2 linked regions of the Draconibacterium halophilum genome follow. The protein of the gene in region 2 interacts with the protein of the main gene of each other region in a pairwise test. Links are inferred from orthologs where the notes say so. Each region holds a gene or a part of one and is shown on either strand. Other genes may lie near its edges.

The links.
Region 1: the proteins of ligA (region 2) and leuS interact in binary tests that used the Escherichia coli proteins (3 or more experiments, as listed by UniProt). The link is inferred for Draconibacterium halophilum from one-to-one orthologs.

The regions. Positions count from the first base shown.
Region 1 is NZ_CP048409.1:4,404,660-4,421,253, forward strand. Bases 6,218-9,391 are described here. They hold leuS (leucine--tRNA ligase), read right to left. Parts: upstream 9,070-9,391; coding sequence 6,418-9,069; downstream 6,218-6,417. Other genes in these bases: G0Q07_RS17945 (YitT family protein), read right to left, coding at 6,218-6,250; gdhA (NADP-specific glutamate dehydrogenase), read left to right, coding at 9,304-9,391. Also shown: G0Q07_RS17920 (prenyltransferase/squalene oxidase repeat-containing protein), read left to right, coding at 1-742; G0Q07_RS17925 (prenyltransferase/squalene oxidase repeat-containing protein), read left to right, coding at 915-2,732; G0Q07_RS17930 (hypothetical protein), read right to left, coding at 2,752-3,000; G0Q07_RS17935 (hypothetical protein), read right to left, coding at 3,082-3,813; G0Q07_RS17940 (M23 family metallopeptidase), read right to left, coding at 3,986-5,260; more of G0Q07_RS17945, read right to left, coding at 5,372-6,217; more of gdhA, read left to right, coding at 9,392-10,659; G0Q07_RS17960 (TonB-dependent receptor), read left to right, coding at 10,937-13,339; G0Q07_RS17965 (DNA-3-methyladenine glycosylase family protein), read left to right, coding at 13,580-14,215; G0Q07_RS17970 (hypothetical protein), read left to right, coding at 14,264-14,767; G0Q07_RS17975 (TonB-dependent receptor), read left to right, coding at 14,855-16,594.
Region 2 is NZ_CP048409.1:2,394,920-2,398,719, forward strand. What follows is about bases 609-3,571. They hold ligA (NAD-dependent DNA ligase LigA), read right to left. Parts: upstream 3,112-3,571; coding sequence 1,105-3,111; downstream 609-1,104. Other genes in these bases: G0Q07_RS09705 (hypothetical protein), read right to left, coding at 609-1,091; G0Q07_RS09715 (thioredoxin family protein), read left to right, coding at 3,292-3,571. In the rest of the region: G0Q07_RS09700 (DUF6913 domain-containing protein), read right to left, coding at 1-459; more of G0Q07_RS09705, read right to left, coding at 471-608; more of G0Q07_RS09715, read left to right, coding at 3,572-3,800. UniProt on the Escherichia coli protein: DNA ligase that catalyzes the formation of phosphodiester linkages between 5'-phosphoryl and 3'-hydroxyl groups in double-stranded DNA using NAD as a coenzyme and as the energy source for the reaction.

The sequences.
Region 1 (16,594 bases), 2.0 Mb from region 2 along the record:
AATTAGTTCATTTATAAAAAGGCAGCAACACGCTTCGGGTGGCTTTTGCGACCGTGCCGGAAATCCGGATCCTTACTACTCGCTTTTTGGCTGTTGGCTAAGTTTAGCCACCGGACAAAAAGCAGAAACAGAAAACTTAAAAGCCTACATCTTGGAACAGCCAGCAACATCAAGTACTGTTGAAGAGCTGGCGTTGAATCTGATGAAAACGGAGTTGCTCACGAAACAGAAAAACGAATCGTTGTTTTCGTTACTAAAGAAAGTTTTCTCGGGGCACAATTTTATGGATATTTCATACCGCTTTTTTTTGCTGGCGTTAACCATTGACGCCACCACAAAAAAACGTTTTCTTTTTAACCGGATGGCACGCATTTGGCTGCCCTTTTACAAGGTGAAAGAAAACTCGCCATGCAGTTTGGTTGCGGCACTTTGTTTTGCTCGTTACGATCTTGGATTAGGCTACAAAAAATACCAGAAACTTTTATTAGAATTTCACCAGGAAAAAGCAGGGTTCAGGGCTTTTGAAACCACACCATTCAGCGATACTTTATCAACCGGAGTGGCACTTTTCTCTTTGGCCGAAACCAAATATGATCTGCGCTTAATAACTCCCGATTGTCTTGATTTTATCCAAATGAATTATCTTGCCGGGGCCTTTCTTTCGGGCGACAGTGATGAAACACGCGATTTGGAATATACGTTTTATGGACTACTGGCGTTGGGAAGCCTAGTGAAGGATTAAGTCAAAAGGAAAAAGTAGAAAGGCAAAAGGAAGAAGAATGAATGACGAATGATGATTAACGATTTTTGATTTTGAAGGACTTTGATGATAAGTAAGAACTTTATGCCTCTGCGCCTTTGCGAGAAACAAAAAATCTTTGTGTCTTCGAGTCTTTGTGTTTAAAATATAAAAAGTGAAAAAAGAGAAGTTGGAAATACGATTTAAAGAACTGAGCGAAATTTTACTCAGTGAGCTTAATGATGATGGCTTCTGGTCGGGAGAATTATCATCGAGTGCGCTGGGTGTGGCCGTAGCTGTTGCAGCACTTCATTTCCACGATGCCCATCTTCATCAGCAGGAAATTGGAAAAGGGCTGGCATGGCTAACTTCGCACCAAAATGCAGACGGCGGTTATGGCGACACGCCTGAAAGTCCGGCCAATATTTCAACTTCATTACTTTGTTATGCAGCATTGAATCTTTATGCTGAAGAAAATCCGGCGATAAAAACAACACAACAAAAATTAGCCGACTACCTAAAATCGCAAAATGTTGACGTGCGCTCCGAGCAGGTGGCAAAAGTTATTCTCAATCATTATAAAAAAGACTATACATTTTCGGTACCCATATTAACACTTTGTGCACTTTGTGGCATTCCGGGCGACAATGGATTTAAAAACATTCCACAGTTGCCATTCGAGCTGGCTCTATTGCCGCGCAGGTTTTATCGATTGTTGAATTTGAGTGTGGTAAGCTACGCTATTCCGGCATTGATTGCTGTTGGAATTGTAATTTTCCGCAAGAAAAAATCAAACGGATTGACACGTGTCGTCCGGGCAAAAGCTGAAAGGAAAGCACTTAAAATTCTGGAGAAATTGTTACCGAAAAGTGGTGGTTTTTTGGAAGCCATTCCGCTTACAGCATTTGTTGCACTAAGCCTGATAAATGCAGGATTAAGAGATTCGGTGATTGTAGACAAAGGAATTGCATTTTTAAAACGTACCCAACGCAAAGACGGCAGCTGGCCCATCGACGTCGACCTATCAACATGGGTAACAACGCTGAGTGTAAAAGCTTTGGGCGAAAGGAAAGATGAGATATTGTCGCAAACTCAGCAAAAACGAATTGCCAGTCATTTGCTTTCGGTGCAAAATAAAACGGTCCATCCGTTTAACGGCACTTCGCCGGGTGGCTGGGGCTGGACAAATTACTCAGGTTCCGTTCCCGACTGCGATGATACGCCGGGAGCGATTCTGGCACTCTTAAATTTGGCACCGCACCATACTATTAGAGAAGAGGTATTAGTTGGAGGCGAATGGCTACGCAAACTACAAAATAACGATGGCGGCTTCCCGACTTTTTCGCGTGGCTGGGGAAAATTGCCATTCGATCAGAGCTGCGCGGATTTAACCGGACATTGTGTTTTGGCACTTGCAAGAATGCTGAATGTATACCAACAAGATTTGCATCAGAAACAGCATAAGCAGTTTAAAAAAACGATCCACAAAGCTGTTGTATACCTGGAGAAATACCAAAATGGAAATGGCTCGTGGCTTCCGCTTTGGTTTGGCAATCAACACACCCAAAATCATGAAAATCCGGTTTACGGAACAGCACGGGTACTTACCTATCTTCAAAAAGCAAAATTATTCGTAGACCATGATCCGGTACTGGCTGAGAAGCTGAAAAAGATGATCGCATCAGGAACCGGTTTTCTGTTGAAAGTTCAGAATGAAGATGGAAGTTGGGGTGGCAATGCAGGAGTTGAAGGATCGATAGAAGAAACAGCACTGTCCATTGCAGCCTTAACAGAAACAAAATCGGATGCCGAAATTGAGAAGGGATTCGATTGGCTGGATAAATTCTACAAAAATAACGGGCTTATAAAAGCCCCTATCGGATTATATTTTGCATCGTTATGGTACGATGAAAAACTTTACCCATTAACTGCTTACCTGGAGGCAATTGAGCTTCGGTTAAAAACACAGCGTAATAACCTGATTTTGACTTAGATTAAATGGTCGTAGGTATTTAACAGCGCCCTCTGGCACACGGGCTATTGGTGATAAAAAACCCTAAGAATGCCCCTATAATAATACTCTCAACCACTTCATTGCGTGGCAAAGTGTTAAGGTGCATTCCTTCAGTTAAATAGTAAAACAAAAAACCGGCAAGCGCTCCAATTAAAATATAGCGAACTGTTTTTCTCGTATGCGGTTTTCTGAACTGACGTTGAAACCAGCTTCCTTCTTCTTCTATTTCCAGCTTGTTGAACTTCATTCCGAGTATATAACTATTTAAATACAAAGATAATTATATACTTGGAATGAAGCTTTGAATATTTGTTAAATAAAACGCTGCTTATAAAGCGACAGCTTCATTTAACAATGCGGCATCTTCCATAATTACTTCATAGAAATAGCCGGCGCCAAAATCTTTTTCCAGGGTTAGCTTTCCTTTAAAAATTACCTGGTTGCCAACTTTAACATTCTCTTGTGTAGTTATCGTTAGATCGAAATTGCCACTACTGCCTGTACCATCCTGAATGTGTACCCAGTTTTTTCCCATTACCTGTTCGTTCACTTTTACAACTACTCCCCGAATTTCGAATTCTTTATTGCTATATTCAGCCTTGTTGGCAAAAACATCTGCAATACTCAATTCTCCTTCTTCTTTATTAATTTCAACTTCAGCATCGTCGGCAGCTACTTTCCCCTGGTGCGACGATGGCATTTCACCACTCATAGCCGGCTGTTGATCCACAGGTGTTTTGCTGATTTGATTCACAAAATAAATGACATCAAAAGTTCGGTCAATCTCTTTGCTGTGAAAGTCTTCCATAGGTAAAGCATCGTAATAGTATAAAACTTCACCGGGATTTACTGCTTGTTTTGATACAGCAAGCCATTTTTTAGTACCATTTTCTGTTGCGTTTATGTAGGTATAAGTACCTCCCTGAATTACTTCCGAGACTTTAATCATATTAAAAGCACTCTGGTTCTGGCTTTGGACCATTGCCGGTTTTTTGTTTCTTACGCATGCTAAAAACATTGTGGCCACTGCCACTATCATCAATATTTTAATCGACTTCATCCTCATCATCCTTTTTATTTTTTTTAAAATTTAATTCTCAAGTTAAGGTATAATCTGTTAAACAACTGTTGGTCCTGAAATGTTGGCGGGGAAGATATAGAAAAATTTTAGTAGCTCCCAAATTTGGAACAACTGATAATTAAACAAAGATGAACTTTGTATGAAAATAAAACTATTCCGAATCAGCTAACTCAAGAACCGGCTCCCACTGAATTTTTTGTAGCTCCAGCATTAACGAATCCTTAACAGCAGTATACCGAGCCATGTTTTCTTCTTTAACGGGCTCAACAGGTGGCGCTTTTACTTTTAACGGATCTACATAACTACCATTTTTAGCTACACGAAAATCGAGGTGAGGTCCCGTTGCCAGACCGGTTGCTCCAACATAGCCAATTACATCACCTTGTTTTACTCGCGCACCGGTTGTAATTCCTTTGCCAAAACCCGAGAGGTGCATATAAGTGGTTGTATAAACCGAGTTGTGTTTAATTTTTACATAATTGCCGCCGCCACGAGCCTGGTAAGCACGGGCAATTACAGTCCCGTCGCCAATACTCACAACTGGTGTTCCTTTTCGTGCAGCATAATCAACACCGTGATGTGGACGACGGATACGCAAAACCGGATGCATGCGACTGTTTGAAAAACGCGAACTTACACGTGAAAACTGAAGAGGTGCTTTTAAGAAAGCTTTCCTTAGACTTTTCCCCTGCTCATCAAAATAATCGAAGCGGTCATCCTGATCGAAAATAAAAGCATAATTTTTATCTCCATAATGATCAAACTGAACGGCATAAATTTCGCCAATACCGATAGAAACGGAATCAACAAATTGTTCATCGTAAATCACCCGAAAACGATCGCCTTTCTGGATGGCAAAAAAGTCGATTGTCCAGGCAAAAATATCCGATAACTCTAACGCCAGCATCGGATCTTGTTCGTTATCAACCATTGCATTCCACAACGATGACTCAACAACTCCCTGCGCAGTGCGTAGCCGGGTCTTCACTTCCTTTTGACCTTTATAAATTCCTAATGTATCTGTTAATTCAAATACAGTATATTCAGCCGCTGAATTTTCATACACAAAATACTTTGCAACAGGAACGGAATCGCGGGTGGAGAGAATGCAAAAATTCTCGCCGCTTTTAATCTTTCGAACATCAAAAACAGTTTTCGATTTTCGCGCAATTTTATCGATGGTTCCCATGCTTACACCACGTGCATTTAAAATCTGGCTTAAGTACTCATTGTTTTTCACTTTCCCCATTTCAAGGGCAAAGGAATCAATCGGAAACCCGTATTTTAATACCGGCACTTTTACTTCAACAACAGTATCTAACACAGGTGTTTCTTCCTGTTTGGCACTTTTAGGTGCACACGAAAACAATTGACTCAGTAATAAAACGAGTCCCATCCCCACAACGATCAATCTCAATTTTCCCATCTTCAAAATTAAATTACGCCAAAAATAAGAAAACTGAATTGATATCAGGTTTAGTATGTGTTCTATTTAAAAAGTTAAGTTTTTTTGAAGGCAAAACCGCCTAAAACCCTATTACAATTTCAGTTTATCGAATCCCTGACCGTAAACTCCCATCACACTTGCCATTGAAATAAAAGCATCGGGATCGATCTGCTTGATCTTACGAAAAATCGCACCGGTTTCTTTTTTGCGTACCACCGACATTATAACTTTTGTTTCTTTTTGCGTGTACCACCCCGAACCATCGAGCAAGGTAACCCCACGTATAGCTTCGGTATTAATATATTCAGCAATTTCTTTGTATTGTTTGGAGATGATAAACATTTGTGCCGAGCGATTGGCACCACTTAAGAACGAATCGAGCGAATACGAAACCACCCACATGGAAACGTAACCGTATACCAGTTTTTCGGGCGAGCGGAATACCACATACGACGAAGCAATAATAATCACATCGCAAAGCATAATAATACGCCCGGGACTTATATTCCTGTATTTGTTTATTATCATGGCAAAAATATCAGTGCCGCCGGTACTTCCACCTCTGGAAAAAACAACACCAAGACCAACACCACCTGCCATTCCGCCTAAAATTGCCGAAAGAAATGTATCGTTTACCAATGGTGCTTTTAGAACATTCTGAAACAAAGCAAAGAAACTGGTTAAAACAAGAATACTGTAGATTGTTTTAACGCCAAAATTAGCGCCAAGTATTTTTATGGCAATCACCACCAAAAATACATTAATGACTAAAAAAGAAATACTTACTGGTATATTGGTGGCAAAATAAATTACTGCGGCAACACCACTGATTCCTCCACCGGTAATTTCGGCAGGAATAAGAAACAACACCCAGCCAGCTGAAAATAAAAGCAAACCAAAAGTAATAATTGCATAATCCTGAACAATGCGCGCCAGTCGTACATTTTGCGACAAAATTTCCTTAACCATTTTTTGAATTTATGTGTTTCCTAAAATCGCGCAAATGAACGAAGCCTTTTCTGAAATATTGGTGATGATTGTCAGGGATTTGCGAAATAACACAGATTTAAAAAACAAAAGGGCAACCATGTGGTTGCCCTTTCAAAATATCTCTTAAAAACGTTGCTCTTAATTGACTATCCTACAGCTACATTAATAATCTTTTTCGGTACAAAAATGAATTTGCGAACGGTTTTACCTTCCATCCATTTGGCAGCGCGCTCGTCGGCAAGCACTGTCTTTTCAATTTCATTTTTTGGCATATCCAGTGGCAGCTCAATTTTAAAGCGCATTTTTCCGTTAAACGATACCGGGTATTCGTGCGAATCTTCGGTCAATAAACTTTGGTCAACTTCAGGCCACGCTTCATAGGCCAATGTTTCTGTATTTCCGTAAAGCGACCACAATTCCTCGGCCATGTGCGGCGCATAAGGTGCCAGAATTGTAGCAAATGTTTTAGCCGTTTGTTTGGTGACTTTTCCTTTTTTAATCGCCAGGTTATTGAACACCATCAACGCAGATATTCCGGTATTGAATTTCATGTTCTCAATATCGTGCTCAACTTTTTGTATGGTTTGATGCAACAATTTTGCCACCTCATTATCCTCATCGCCGTCAATAATCTTATCCATATCTGCAAAGAAACGGTAGGCACGTGCCAGGAAGTTAAACACTCCCTTTACACCGTTTTCCGCCCATGGTTTACGTTCATCAAGCGGTCCCATAAACATTTCGTATAAGCGTAACGAGTCGGCACCGTAATGTTCAATTACGTCATCCGGGTTCACCACATTCTTCAACGATTTCGACATTTTTGCCACAATCTGCTTTAGCTCTTCTCCGGTTTCCGTGTGGAAATATTTGCCGTCTTTTTCTTCCACCAAATCAGAAGCTACTTTTGCGCCTGTAACCGTTTCGTAGGCAAAAGCCAGGATCATTCCCTGGTTAAACAGTTTCTGGAAAGGCTCGTCGGTAGATACCACTCCTAAATCGAATAATACTTTGTGCCAAAAACGCGAATATAAAAGGTGAAGAACAGCATGTTCTGCTCCTCCCACATACAAATCAACCGGCATCCAGTAGTTTTCTTTTTTTACATCGAAAATACTGTCCTCGTTATTCGGATCAATGTAGCGCAAATAGTACCAACACGAACCTGCCCACTGCGGCATGGTGTTGGTTTCACGTCGTCCCTTTCGTCCGTTTTTGTCGGTAACCGTTAACCAGTCTTCGGCCTTTGCCAATGGCGATTCTCCGCTGGCACTTGGGGTGTATTCTTCCAGTTGGGGTAATTCCAACGGAAGGTTCTCATCATCTACCAAGGTCACTTCACCATCTTCCCAGTGAATTACAGGGAAAGGCTCGCCCCAGTAGCGCTGGCGGCTAAATAACCAGTCGCGCAGCTTAAAATTCACTGTTGCTTTTCCAATTCCTTTTCCTTCCAGCCACTCAACCACTTGAGCAATACCGGCAGTTTTATTCAGGCCATTTATATCCAAACCTGTTTCATCGCTCGACGAGTTGATGTAAGCACCATCTTCCGTCCAGCAGGCATCGCCGGCTAAAATCTCATCGCGGTTCTCTGCATCTTTTGGATCAAGAATGCAATTGATAGCAATATCAAATTCTTTGGCGAATTCAAAATCGCGGGTATCGTGTGCCGGAACAGCCATAATCGCTCCGGTTCCGTAGCCCATCAATACATAATCGGCCACCCAGATCGGAATCAACTGTTTATTCACAGGATTCACTGCGTAACGGCCAGTAAATACTCCGGTCTTTTCTTTCGCCAGATCAGTACGATCCAAATCTGATTTTAAAGCCGATGCCTTTATATAAGCATCAACTGTTTCCTTTTTATCATCGGTAACAATTTCGTTAACCAACTCGTGTTCCGGAGCAATTACCATGTACGTTGCACCAAACAAAGTATCGGGGCGGGTCGTGTAAACACGTAGATTTTTATTCAATCCATCGATAGCAAAATCCACCTCAGCACCTGTTGATTTACCAATCCAGTTGCGCTGCATATCTTTTACACCTTCCGGCCAATCCAGGTTTTCAAGACCGCTCAACAATCGCTCGCCATAGTGCGGAATACGAAGCAACCATTGCTTCAGGTTTTTGCGGATAACGGTGTTGCCACATTTTTCGTGTGCCCCATCCGTTAGCACCTCCTCGTTGGCACAAACTGTTTTACACGAATCGCACCACCAAACCTGGGCGTTGTCGTAGTATGCCAGGCGCTTTTCGCCGATGTACTCTTTTACAGCCTCTTCTCCTTGGGCCTGTACTTCCTCAGGAATAACCAATTCTGAAATTGGTCGTCCTTTTTGTTGATCCTCATCAAAATAAGTGTCGTATAATTTTTTGAAGATCCACTGTGTCCACTTAAAATATTTTGGATCTGTGGTGTTTATTTCACGATCCCAATCGTAGCTTAAACCAATCGCTTTAATCTGTCGACGGAAATTATCGCAGTTTTTCTGAGTGGTAATTGCCGGATGCGTTCCCGTTTGCATGGCATACTGCTCGGCAGGCAAACCAAAAGCATCGTACCCCATTGGGTGCAATACGTTAAATCCCTTCATACGTTTGTAACGACTTAAAATATCGGTTGCCGTATAACCCTCGGGGTGACCAACATGCAGCCCTGCTCCCGATGGATAAGGAAACATATCGAGGATGTAATATTTTGGTTTCGAGTAATCGTCGTTGGTTTTAAACGTTTTGTTTTTATCCCAGTACTTTTGCCATTTCGGCTCTATTTCTGCGAATTTATATTCCATTTTCTTACGTAATAAGATTCTGATTTTAAAGGCGCAAAGATAAAATTTTTGTTGGATGTATCAGATGATTTTACACATTCAAAATAAACCAAAACAAAATGTTCGAGTTTACAACTGATTTACCATCATACCTAACAGACTCACATTTCGCATGTTAATTAATATGCTGAAAAGCAATAAGATAACTTCTGACTTTTTTTGTATCTTGAACATATAAAAACTAAAACCATTAAAATGAACACTAAAAACAGTAAGTTATTTGTCGATGATTTTATGAACTACGTACGGGCAAAAGATCCGGGGCAACCTGAATTTCATCAGGCAGTACACGAAGTTGTTGAATCGTTGGCCGATTTTTTGCTTGATAATCCGAGGTATCGTCATACTCAAATTCTTGAACGAATGGTTGAAGCTGAACGTATCATCCAATTCCGGGTTCCCTGGATGGATGATCGCGGCAAAATTCATATTAACCGCGGCTACCGTGTTGAAATGAACAGCGCTATTGGCCCGTACAAAGGAGGCTTGCGTTTTCACCCAACGGTTAACCAGAGCATTCTTAAATTTTTGGCTTTTGAACAGGTATTAAAAAATAGCTTAACCTCGTTGCCTATGGGTGGCGGAAAAGGAGGTTCTGATTTTGATCCAAAAAACAAATCAGACAACGAAGTAATGCGTTTCTGCCAAAGTTTTATGACTGAATTGTCGCGGCATATTGGCCCGTATAGCGATGTGCCTGCCGGCGATATTGGCGTTGGTGGCCGTGAAATCGGTTTTCTTTTCGGGCAGTACAAACGAATTAGAAACGAATTTACCGGCGTGCTAACCGGTAAGGGTGTTGAATGGGGAGGATCGCTTATCCGACCGGAAGCAACCGGTTATGGTGCCGTGTATTTTGCTAAAGAAATGATGAAAACACGCGGTGAAAGTTTTAAAGGAAAAGTGGTTGCTGTTTCCGGATCGGGAAATGTAGCACAATTTGCTACCGAAAAAGTAATTGAGCTGGGTGGAAAAGTTGTTACACTATCCGATTCAAGTGGCTCTATATATGATCCTGAAGGAATTGATCGCGATAAACTGAATTATGTGATGGAGCTAAAAAATGTGCATCGCGGACGGATAAAAGAATACGCCGATAAATACGCTGTGCAATACATGGAAAAACAACGTCCGTGGATTGTAAAATGCGATGTGGCTTTGCCTTGTGCTACTGAAAACGAACTGAACCTTGAAGAGGCTAAAATGCTTATCGGCAACGGTTGTTTTGTTGTGGCAGAAGGAGCTAATATGCCAAGTACCGAAGAAGCTGTTCATTATTTCCTTGAAAAACAAATTCTTTACGGGCCGGGGAAAGCAGCCAACGCCGGTGGTGTTGCGGTATCGGGTCTGGAAATGACACAAAACAGTATGCGCATAGCCTGGAGCCGCGAGGAAGTGGATACCAAACTGCACTCCATTATGTGTAATATTCACGAAATGTGCATGAAATATGGTAAAGAAAAATCAGAATTTACCAACTATGTAAAAGGTGCCAACATTGCTGGCTTTGTAAAAGTTGCGAATTCAATGATGGCGCAGGGGCTGGTATAATTACTAAGCAAAATTAATTAATATTCCATCCGGCCCGGGAAACCAGGTCGGATTTTTTTGTGCAAAAAATTCACATACAATTAGCTTTTGGATGACACGCAACTCATTACCATACAGCACACTTGCAAAAGACAATAGAATTAAAGCAAAGCACGTAAGGAAACAAATTTTTGTCGTAATTACAGACGCGTATCTTGCTGCACCAGGTTCTAATCCAACCGGGCACAATATTTGATGTAGTCCGCCCAATTAATACATTTGCACAAAATTATTTTCGGTGAAGAAATTCAAACTAACTTTTTTTATACTTCTTTTTTCCATTTCCACTGTTTTTGGGCAGGCGTATGTTCAGGTAGTAAATGCCAAAACCGGCACGCCTGTTGAGCATGCAATGCTTATCTCAGATAATTTTTTAACGCAAACGGATGAAGAAGGCAGGGCAAAACTCGACGGTTTTCAACCCGATGAGAAAATTCTCTTCAAGCATTCATCGTTTATAACTTATGTAAGCACCCGGAAGAAAATTGAGGAACAAGGCAAAACTGTGCTGATGGTTGAAAGCCCGGTTCGTCTTGACGAAGTGGTTGTTTCGGTTAACCGCTGGAAACAGTCGAAAACCGAAATTCCGCATACCATAAAATCCATACAACCGGAAGAGATTATGCACTACAATCCTCAAACTACTGCCGATATGCTGGGCACTGAAAGTGGTGTTTTTATCCAGAAAAGTCAGATGGGAGGCGGAAGTCCGATGATTCGAGGTTTTGCCGCTAACCGTGTGTTGATTATGGTTGACGGCATACGAATGAACAACGCGATTTACCGCAGCGGAAACCTGCAAAATGTAATTTCTGTTGATGCACAAAGTTTGCAAAACACCGAGATTATTTTTGGCCCGGGTTCGGTAATTTACGGCAGCGATGCGCTGGGTGGCGTAATGAGTTTTAACACCCTTTCGCCCAAACTATCGACAGCTGATAATTATGAAGCGTTCGGAAAAGCATACGCACGGTATTCCAGTGTAAATTTTGAGAAAACCGGACATTTCTCGTATAATTTCGGCGGAAAAAAATGGGCTTCTGTAATCAGCACCACTTTTACCGATTTTGACGATATGAAAATGGGAAATTCCGGCCCTGAGGAATATTTGCGCCCCCAGTATGTTGTAGATGCTCCCTATTCCGGAGCGGATCAAATCCTGCAAAACAGTAATGATCGCAAACAGCTTTATACGGGCTATCATCAATTCAACCTGATGGGAAAATTGCGTTTTCGGCCAAATGAAAATATTGATATTGAACTGGGGGCACACCACTCGCAAACCGGAGACATTCCGCGTTACGACAGGCTAATTCAATACAAAGGCGATAAATTGAAATACGCCGAATGGTATTATGGTCCGCAGGAATGGACACTGTTATCGGGGCGTATGCAACTGAAAAAAAATATGTTGCTGTTTGATAAAGCCAATTTGTTGCTGGCTTACCAGGATTACACCGAAAGTCGCCACGACCGGAAACTGAATAACGACATCTTGCGCAACCGTACAGAAAATGTAAATATCTATTCTGTAAACTTTGACTTTGGCAAAAACATAGATGAAAGAAGTGAGTTGTTTTATGGTTTGGAGGGTTATTTCAATAAGGTGGGTTCGAACGGGTATTCTGAAGATCTGATTTCCGGTGAGCAGGAAAAAATTGCTCCGCGTTATCCCGATGATTCCAACTATTCGAGCCTGGCAGCTTATTATTCGTTCAAATATTCCATCAGTCCGAAAATCATTTTTCAAATGGGCTCGCGGTTTACTTACACCCATTTGGAAGGAAAATTTGACACGGATTTTTACCAATTCCCTTTTGATGGTTTTGATATGAAGAACTCGGCTTTTAACGGTAACCTTGGCATAGTTTGGCATCCAACCACCGACTGGCAGATTAATATTCATGGCTCCACCGGTTTCCGTTCGCCCAATATTGATGATGTAGCCAAAGTATTCGATTCAGAACCCGGAACAGTTGTGGTTCCCAATCCCGACCTAAAACCTGAATACGCCCGCAACCTGGAGTTAAGCATAATTCGTTCGCACCAGAATAGAATTAAAGTTGAATGGACCGGTTTTTACACCTGGTTAAAAGATGCGATGGTAAGAAGAACCTTTGATGGATTGGGGCAGGACTCTATTTTATACGATGGTGAAATGAGCCGTGTGGAAGCACTTGTTAATGCCGAGTCGGCAACAATTTACGGAACAACTGCGAATGTAGAATACCTTTTTAACAACCAGTGGCGCACCCGGCACGACATAACCATTACCAAAGGAGAAGATTCCGAAGGCATGCCTATTCGTCATGTGCCGCCAACATTTGGTTCGTCGCATATTATTTTTGAGGGGCCAAAATTGTACCTCGATCTGTACGTAAACTACAGTGGCAAATTTGATTTTGATGAGCTGTCGCCCGATGAACAAGACAAGCCGCATTTATATATTCCCGACGATAATGGAAATCCTTATTCCCCATCGTGGTGGACGGCCAATATAAAATCCAACTATCACCTTAATTCCAATCTTACAATCAGTGGTGGTATTGAAAACATTTTCAACAAACGCTACCGCCCTTATTCGTCGGGCCTGGTTTCTCCGGGAATGAACTTCGTTATTTCAGCGTTATTAAAAATTTAACATTTCCAGAAACACTTGATAACCTGCAACTTTCGCAATCTTCATCATCCAAAAAGAATTTTGTTATACTAAAAATATGCAATGGCCGTTTTTAAACACAGAAGGCAGAAAACAAATCTTACGAGAGAAGATTTTATTTATTTAATTCGGTATTGCCTTCGAAGAGGGGCGCCAGGCGTCCCTCTTTTTTATTGAACCTATTTCAGAAAAATCAGTTGTTCCTATTAATGATTTTTAAACATGGATAAGATAAAGAACGAAAGCCACTTTAAAGAACTTTGCAACTGGTGTTCAGGCATCGAACCAAAACTGGAGGCCGTAATCCGGGAATACGATTACCCGCCTCTCTGGTACCGCAAACCGGATTTTGCTACACTTATACTTACAATTCTTGAGCAACAGGTTTCATTGGCTTCCGCAAAAGCGGCATACATTAAACTAGTAGAAAAGATAAAAGCTGTCACGCCTGAAAACCTTTTGAAACTCTCGGACGAAGAATTACGGGCCTGTTCATTTAGCCGTCAGAAAATAAAATACAGCCGGATTTTAGCCGCCGAAATAGCAAGCGGGAACCTCAATCTTGATGAATTAAAAATACTTGACGAACCAGCCATTCGTGAAAAACTGATACAACTTAAAGGCATCGGCAACTGGACCGTCGATATGTATGTGCTGATGAGCCTTCATTTTTCCGATATTTTCCCTCCGGGCGATCTGGCAACTATAAAAGCTGTTTATGAATTAGAACTTGTCCCAGCCGAAGCTACCAAAGATGATATTATAAGTTACATGAAACGTTTCTCCCCAAACCGCTCCGTGGCAAGCTATATTTTGTGGCATTACTACATTCAAAAACGCCAGCTTATTCTCGAATAATAATAAAGTAGGAAATCACGCTACATAGATTTTCATTACCTTTAAACCATGCTCGTCGCCAATAAAATCTCAAGAACACTGGAAGGACCGTATCGTTTTATGGGTTTGGCTTTTATTATTATTGCTGCAATGTCGTTATACGAGCAAGCCTGGATCGTTTTCGGAACAAATGTCATTTTAGCTTGGTTTCTGTTGGGCTCCTATTCCGGTGTAGAAATTGATTCGGAAAAGCAGCAATTCCGTAGTTATAATATGTGGTTTGGCCTGATAAAAACCGGAAAATGGAAACCGGTTAACAAATACATTGGGCTTACGCTGGTATCGATGAACAAGGTATTTAGTGTAAACAGCCAATCGAATCGCAGCACTTCATCGCGAAAGAAGGAGTTTAGGGTTTATTTTGTAAATCATAAAAAGCGACCTGCCATTGCCGTAAAAAAATGTAAAACACACGATGAAGCCCAAAAATGTATGGACGAGCTGGCCATTTGGCTGCATCTGCCGGTTTTTAGTACGAAGCATTCGCTCCATGCGGCTAAACCATTCCTTTAGCAAGATGTTAATTCTATTCAGGCAGGATATATTATTTTCACATCCTATTCGTTAATTAACAAAACAAATTCAGAAAACATTGAAAACATGAAGACTTACCTAAGTATAATTCTCCTTCTAATTATCGTTTCAACCTCGTTTGGGCAAACCAAACGACGCGATAAAGTGAAACGCAAATACCGCAATACAGAAGCCGTTTCGCGCGAATTGCCAACCGTTTATGTACGTGGCTCGGTATACGACAGCGATTACAACCTGCTGCCCGGTGCACATGTTTCAGTTGACGGAACATACAAAGGTGTTAATACCAACGAAGACGGTGAATATTTTATCACCAACCTGGTTCCGGGAAGAGCGCGTATTCGGGTTTCGTTTATCGGATTTGAAACCCGAACGGTAGATATTATTTTACAGGAAGGCCGAAATGAAAAGAATGTGATGCTGCCAACTGACGATATTCATTTGGAACCGATATTGGTGAGTGCCCAAAAACGCGAGCAACAATTGCTTGATGTCCCCACGGCTATCTCATCGGTGAGCGACCAGTTGATGGACGAAGCCAATATTACCGATCTCAGTACTCTCGGTGATTTTGTTCCGGGAATGTATGTGCGCGAACAGGGTGCCAACCGCCCCACTTTTTCCATTCGTGGGTTAAGCAGCGACGAGGTTAGCCCCAGCGCACAACCACGCGTTTCGGTGTATTTTAATAATGTACCAATAAACCGTGCCAATTCGGCTTCGCTCGAACTGTATGATATGGACCGTGTGGAAGTGTTGAAAGGACCACAAAACACACTTTTTGGTCGTGGTGCTCAGGCCGGAGCCGTTCATTACGTGAGTAAAATGCCGGACAATGACTTTTATGGCAGTGTTACAGCTGGTTGGGGAGATTATGGAACACAAGAATACCGCGGAATGGTTAACGTTCCGCTTATCGACAACAAGCTGATGCTTCGTGCTGCGGGTATTTATAATAAACGCGATGGCTATATTGAAAATACTTTTGATGGTGATTTAATGGGTAAAGAAACGCTTGCGGGACGCTTCTCAGCGCGTTTCAAGCCGGCCTGGAACCATCGTTTTGATGTGGTGCTAAACTACCAGAAAGACGATACTCCGGGAGTTGCTTTTATGCCCGACAGTTTGCCAAATACAAATGGAGACATTGGCATTTTTAGTGGCGTAGCCTCGCACGAACAAGGCGAAAACCTGGGAACAGCCAAAGAAATTTTTGATGCCACACTGAATTACCGCCTTTACATGACTGAACATACTTACTGGACCAGTATTACCTCGTACCGCACTACCGATGCCTCATCGCGTTGGGATGGTGATGGTACTGCCTCGGCGGCCATCGATATGGCCGAGTATGCCGGGGCGTCGCAGTTTTACCAGGAGCTACGTGGCAACTTTTCTCAAAACAGCCGCTTAAACGGTTCGCTGGGTGGTAGTTTCTGGATGGAAAAAGCCGATCAAACGTATTGGTTTTCGCCCAACGAGCAGCATTTGGCCAGCCTGATGTTTTTGCCGCAACCCACACCGGTAATGCCCAACGGACAACCAATGATAATACCTGCTTTGCCGCCCATTCCTGAATATGGCATGGAAGATCCAACACCACTTCCGGCCGATCACCAGGAAGAGAACTACAGCGAAGCCAACAATATGGCAGCGGAAGGATTTATAGATATCAACTATCAGGTTTCGCGGAAGATTTTTATTTCGGCAGGAGTTCGGGCGGTTTACGACCGCTACAAATTAAAGGGTGAATCATCGTTTGTGAGTGGCTCATCATCGGGATTGGGAATATTAACAGGCAATTAT
Region 2 (3,800 bases):
CATTGTATCCTTATTTTGGCCAATCTTAATATTCAAATCGAAGTATGAATTATCGGTTTCAGAACTACCTATTTTAAATTTGGCATGCGATAAAGCCGTAATGTAATCAACTGCGTAATTTTTCTCGGAAGCCAGACAGAGTAACAGATCCAGCTTCATTTCAATAAAGTCGCTAACTTTTTCAGGCTTCGGAATTCCCCACCAGTTGAGGTCGTTTATGGTTAACGAATTGGCTTCGGTTGCCGGATTAGAATCGCTGTCGAAAATGCAGTAATCGCGAAAAATAGCCCCGTGCTGGTTAAAATAATTGCGTAAGTATTTTACCGCCGGTTTTTCTGAAGGTTGCCAGATAACACCTACTTTCGAATGCAATGAAAGTTTTGGAATTATTGGTGTGCGCTGTTGCTTTGCTATCAACTGTTGGAGTTTCCGAGAGGCATATTTTTCTTTAATTCCCATGTTGCAATTCCTTATTTTCTTTTCTTCTTTTTGGGATTACACGTTTTACAAAAGTCACCAAGGTTTTCCAGTTCCTCAAGCGACCACTTCATCCACTTATCAATTTCCGAATCGAGCGTACCGTTAAAGGTATCACGTTCTACTCGTGAAAGTAGTTTGGCATGTTCTGTATAGGCTTCCTGGTGCAGTTCAGAAGGACCTTTTGTTAGCATCGTTTTGCGTTCTTCAAAAAACTTTTTGCGGAGATTACGGGCTTGAATTTCATACAAATTAAAAATCAGCTGCTGATAGCGCAATAAACGTGCTGTGGATTCTGCTGTCCCATCGTCAATATACGAGGCATTTTTTTGAAAAAAGCACGAAACATTTTCGTTCAGGTTACGGTTGAAAACCAGGTTTAATCCACCTGTTTCGTACTCTACAGAAAAACTTCCTGATGCCGTTTGCATTTGCCCGCTATTTGGGGCTTCTGCCTGAAAATCGCTTTTCTGAAGTTGATAATCGGCCGACCACTCGATAATTTTCTGAGCATTGGTCGCAACTGATAAGAGGAGTGCTATTGATAAAAGAAGAATTGTTTTTGTCATATTAAAAGCGTCGTATTTAGCTTCAACTGTAATTTTTTTCGTCATTATTCCCGATAAACTATTCGATCATTTTTAAGAAATCTTTCTCACTGATCATTGGAATACCCAACTTCTCAACTTTTTGAAGCTTGCTGGGACCAACATTACTTCCGGCAAGCATATAACTTGTTTTTTTCGAAATGGAACCCACGTTTTTCCCTCCGTTTTGCTCAATCAGTTTTTTAAGCTCATCGCGCGAATTTTGCTCGAAAGTTCCCGAAATAACAATGCTCAAACCTTCCAGTTTGTTGGTTTGTCCCTCCAGCTGGTCTTCGCTGATGGAAAACCGAAGTCCGTATGCTTTCAGGTTTTCGATAAATTGTAAATGTTCTTCGTTCGAAAACCAATCCACAACACTTTCCGCAATGCGGTCGCCAATTTCATCAATTTCTACCAACTGTTCTTTGGTTTGCTGCTGAATATTTTCAATTGTATGCAGCTTTTTTACCAGCGTTTTGGCTACTGTTTCTCCAACAAAACGAATTCCCAGCGCAAAAAGTACCCGCTCGAACGGAACTTCTTTTGAAGCTTCCAAACCATCGAGAATTCGTTGTGCCGATTTATCTGCCATTCGCTCAAGGTTTAACAGTTGCTTTTTTTGCAATTGGTAGAGCTGGGTAATGTTTTTTGCCAAACCTTCGTTGTAAAGCAAGTCAACAGTTTCCTGCCCAATGCCATCAATGTCCATTGCCTTTCGGCTCACAAAATGCTCCATCTTGCCTTTAATTTGTGGCGGACAGGCATCTTCATTCGGACAATAATGGGCAGCTTCACCTTCTTTTCTAATTAGTTTGGTTCCGCACTCGGGGCATGTTTCAATAAACTGCACCGGCTGAAACATCGGATGTCGTTTGGCAGGATCAACTCCCGTGATTTTCGGAATAATCTCGCCTCCTTTTTCCACAAAAACAGTGTCATCAATATGCAGATCCAGATTATTGATAATATCAGCATTGTGCAGCGATGCGCGTTTTACAATGGTTCCGGCAATTAAAACCGGTTCTAAATTAGCCACCGGCGTTACAGCTCCTGTTCGCCCTACCTGGTACGAAACCGATTTTAGCAGAGTAGAAACACTCTCGGCTTTAAACTTGTAGGCAATAGCCCAGCGTGGCGATTTGGCGGTAAAACCGAGGTTCTTTTGTAATCTCCGCGAATTTACTTTAATCACAATTCCGTCGGTGGCAACCGGCAGTGAAAATCGTTCGGTGTCCCATCTCTCGATAAAAGCAAATACGTCATCAATATTTTTACACAATTGCGTGTGCTCCGAAATTTTAAATCCCCATTCGCGTGCTTTTTGCAGACTTTCGTAATGCCCGTCTTCCGGTAAATTTTCGCCAAGTACGTAATACAAATAGGCATCCAGTTTTCGCGAGGCAACAATCGATGAGTTTTTCATTTTTAGTGTTCCTGCCGCTGTGTTTCGAGGATTTGCCAATAGCGGTTCGCCAGCTTTTTCCAGTTCAGCATTTAGGTTGTTGAATACTTCAAAAGGCATCAAAATCTCGCCGCGAATTTCAAAACTATCCGGATAATCGTTTCCGCGTAATTTTAAGGGTACCGATTGGATGGTACGCACATTTGCAGTTACATCATCACCTTTCACTCCGTCGCCACGAGTTACGGCACGCACCAGTTCGCCATTTTCATAGCTTAGGCTAATCGACGAGCCATCGAATTTTAACTCACAAGCGTATTCAAAATCATCGGTACCAATAATTTTCTGAATGCGGTTGTCGAAATCTTTTAGCTCCTCTTGCGAGTATGCATTTGATAGCGACAACATATTGTACTGATGAGTTACCTGCTTAAAGTCTGAACTTAAATCGCTTCCTACGCGCTGTGTTGGCGAGTTAGGGTCGTTAATATTGTATTGTTTCTCAAGGCGTTCCAGCTCTTTTAATTTCATGTCGAAATCAAAATCACTGATAGATGGTTGCGCCAATACGTAATATTTATAGTTGTGTTCGGCCAGTTCGGCCTGCAAATCTTCAATTCGTTGGATGTCTTGTTCGCTGCTCATTCGTGCCCTAATTGTAAATGTTTCAAGATGATTTTTCAAAGATAATTTGTTGCGGTAAAAAACGTAAGGTTTTTCAATTTTTAATGGTACGAAGCTTCGGTACGGAATAACCAAAGTTTTGTACTATCTATTAAACAATTTTCATTCAAGATACTTTTAGTAGTAAAAGAAGATAATATTATGGCATTTACACTCGAAATAGGAAAAAAAGCGGTCTACTTTGATCTTTCGGCAACTGATGGGAAAATATACACGCTTGACAGTTTTAAGGACTCGAAATATCTGGTGGTGTTTTTCACCTGTAATCATTGTCCTTATGTGATTAACAGCGATGAAGTTACCCGAAAAACGGCTGAACGGTTTAAGCCGCAGGGAGTAGAATTTGTTGGAATTAACTCGAATAGTAAAAATACTTACGAAGAGGATGATTTCGACCACATGGTGGAGCGCATGAAAGAACACCAATTTCCGTGGACATATTTGCACGACGAGTCGCAGGAAATTGCGCTGGCATATGGAGCGCTGCGGACACCTCATTTTTATGTGTTTGACGAAGACCGCAAACTCGTTTATACCGGTAGGGGTGTTGATAGTCCGCGTGATCCATCAAAAATAAAGGTGAACGATCTGGCAAATGCACTTGAAGAGTTGACCAGTGGAAAAGAGATTTCTGTTCCGGTAACCAACCC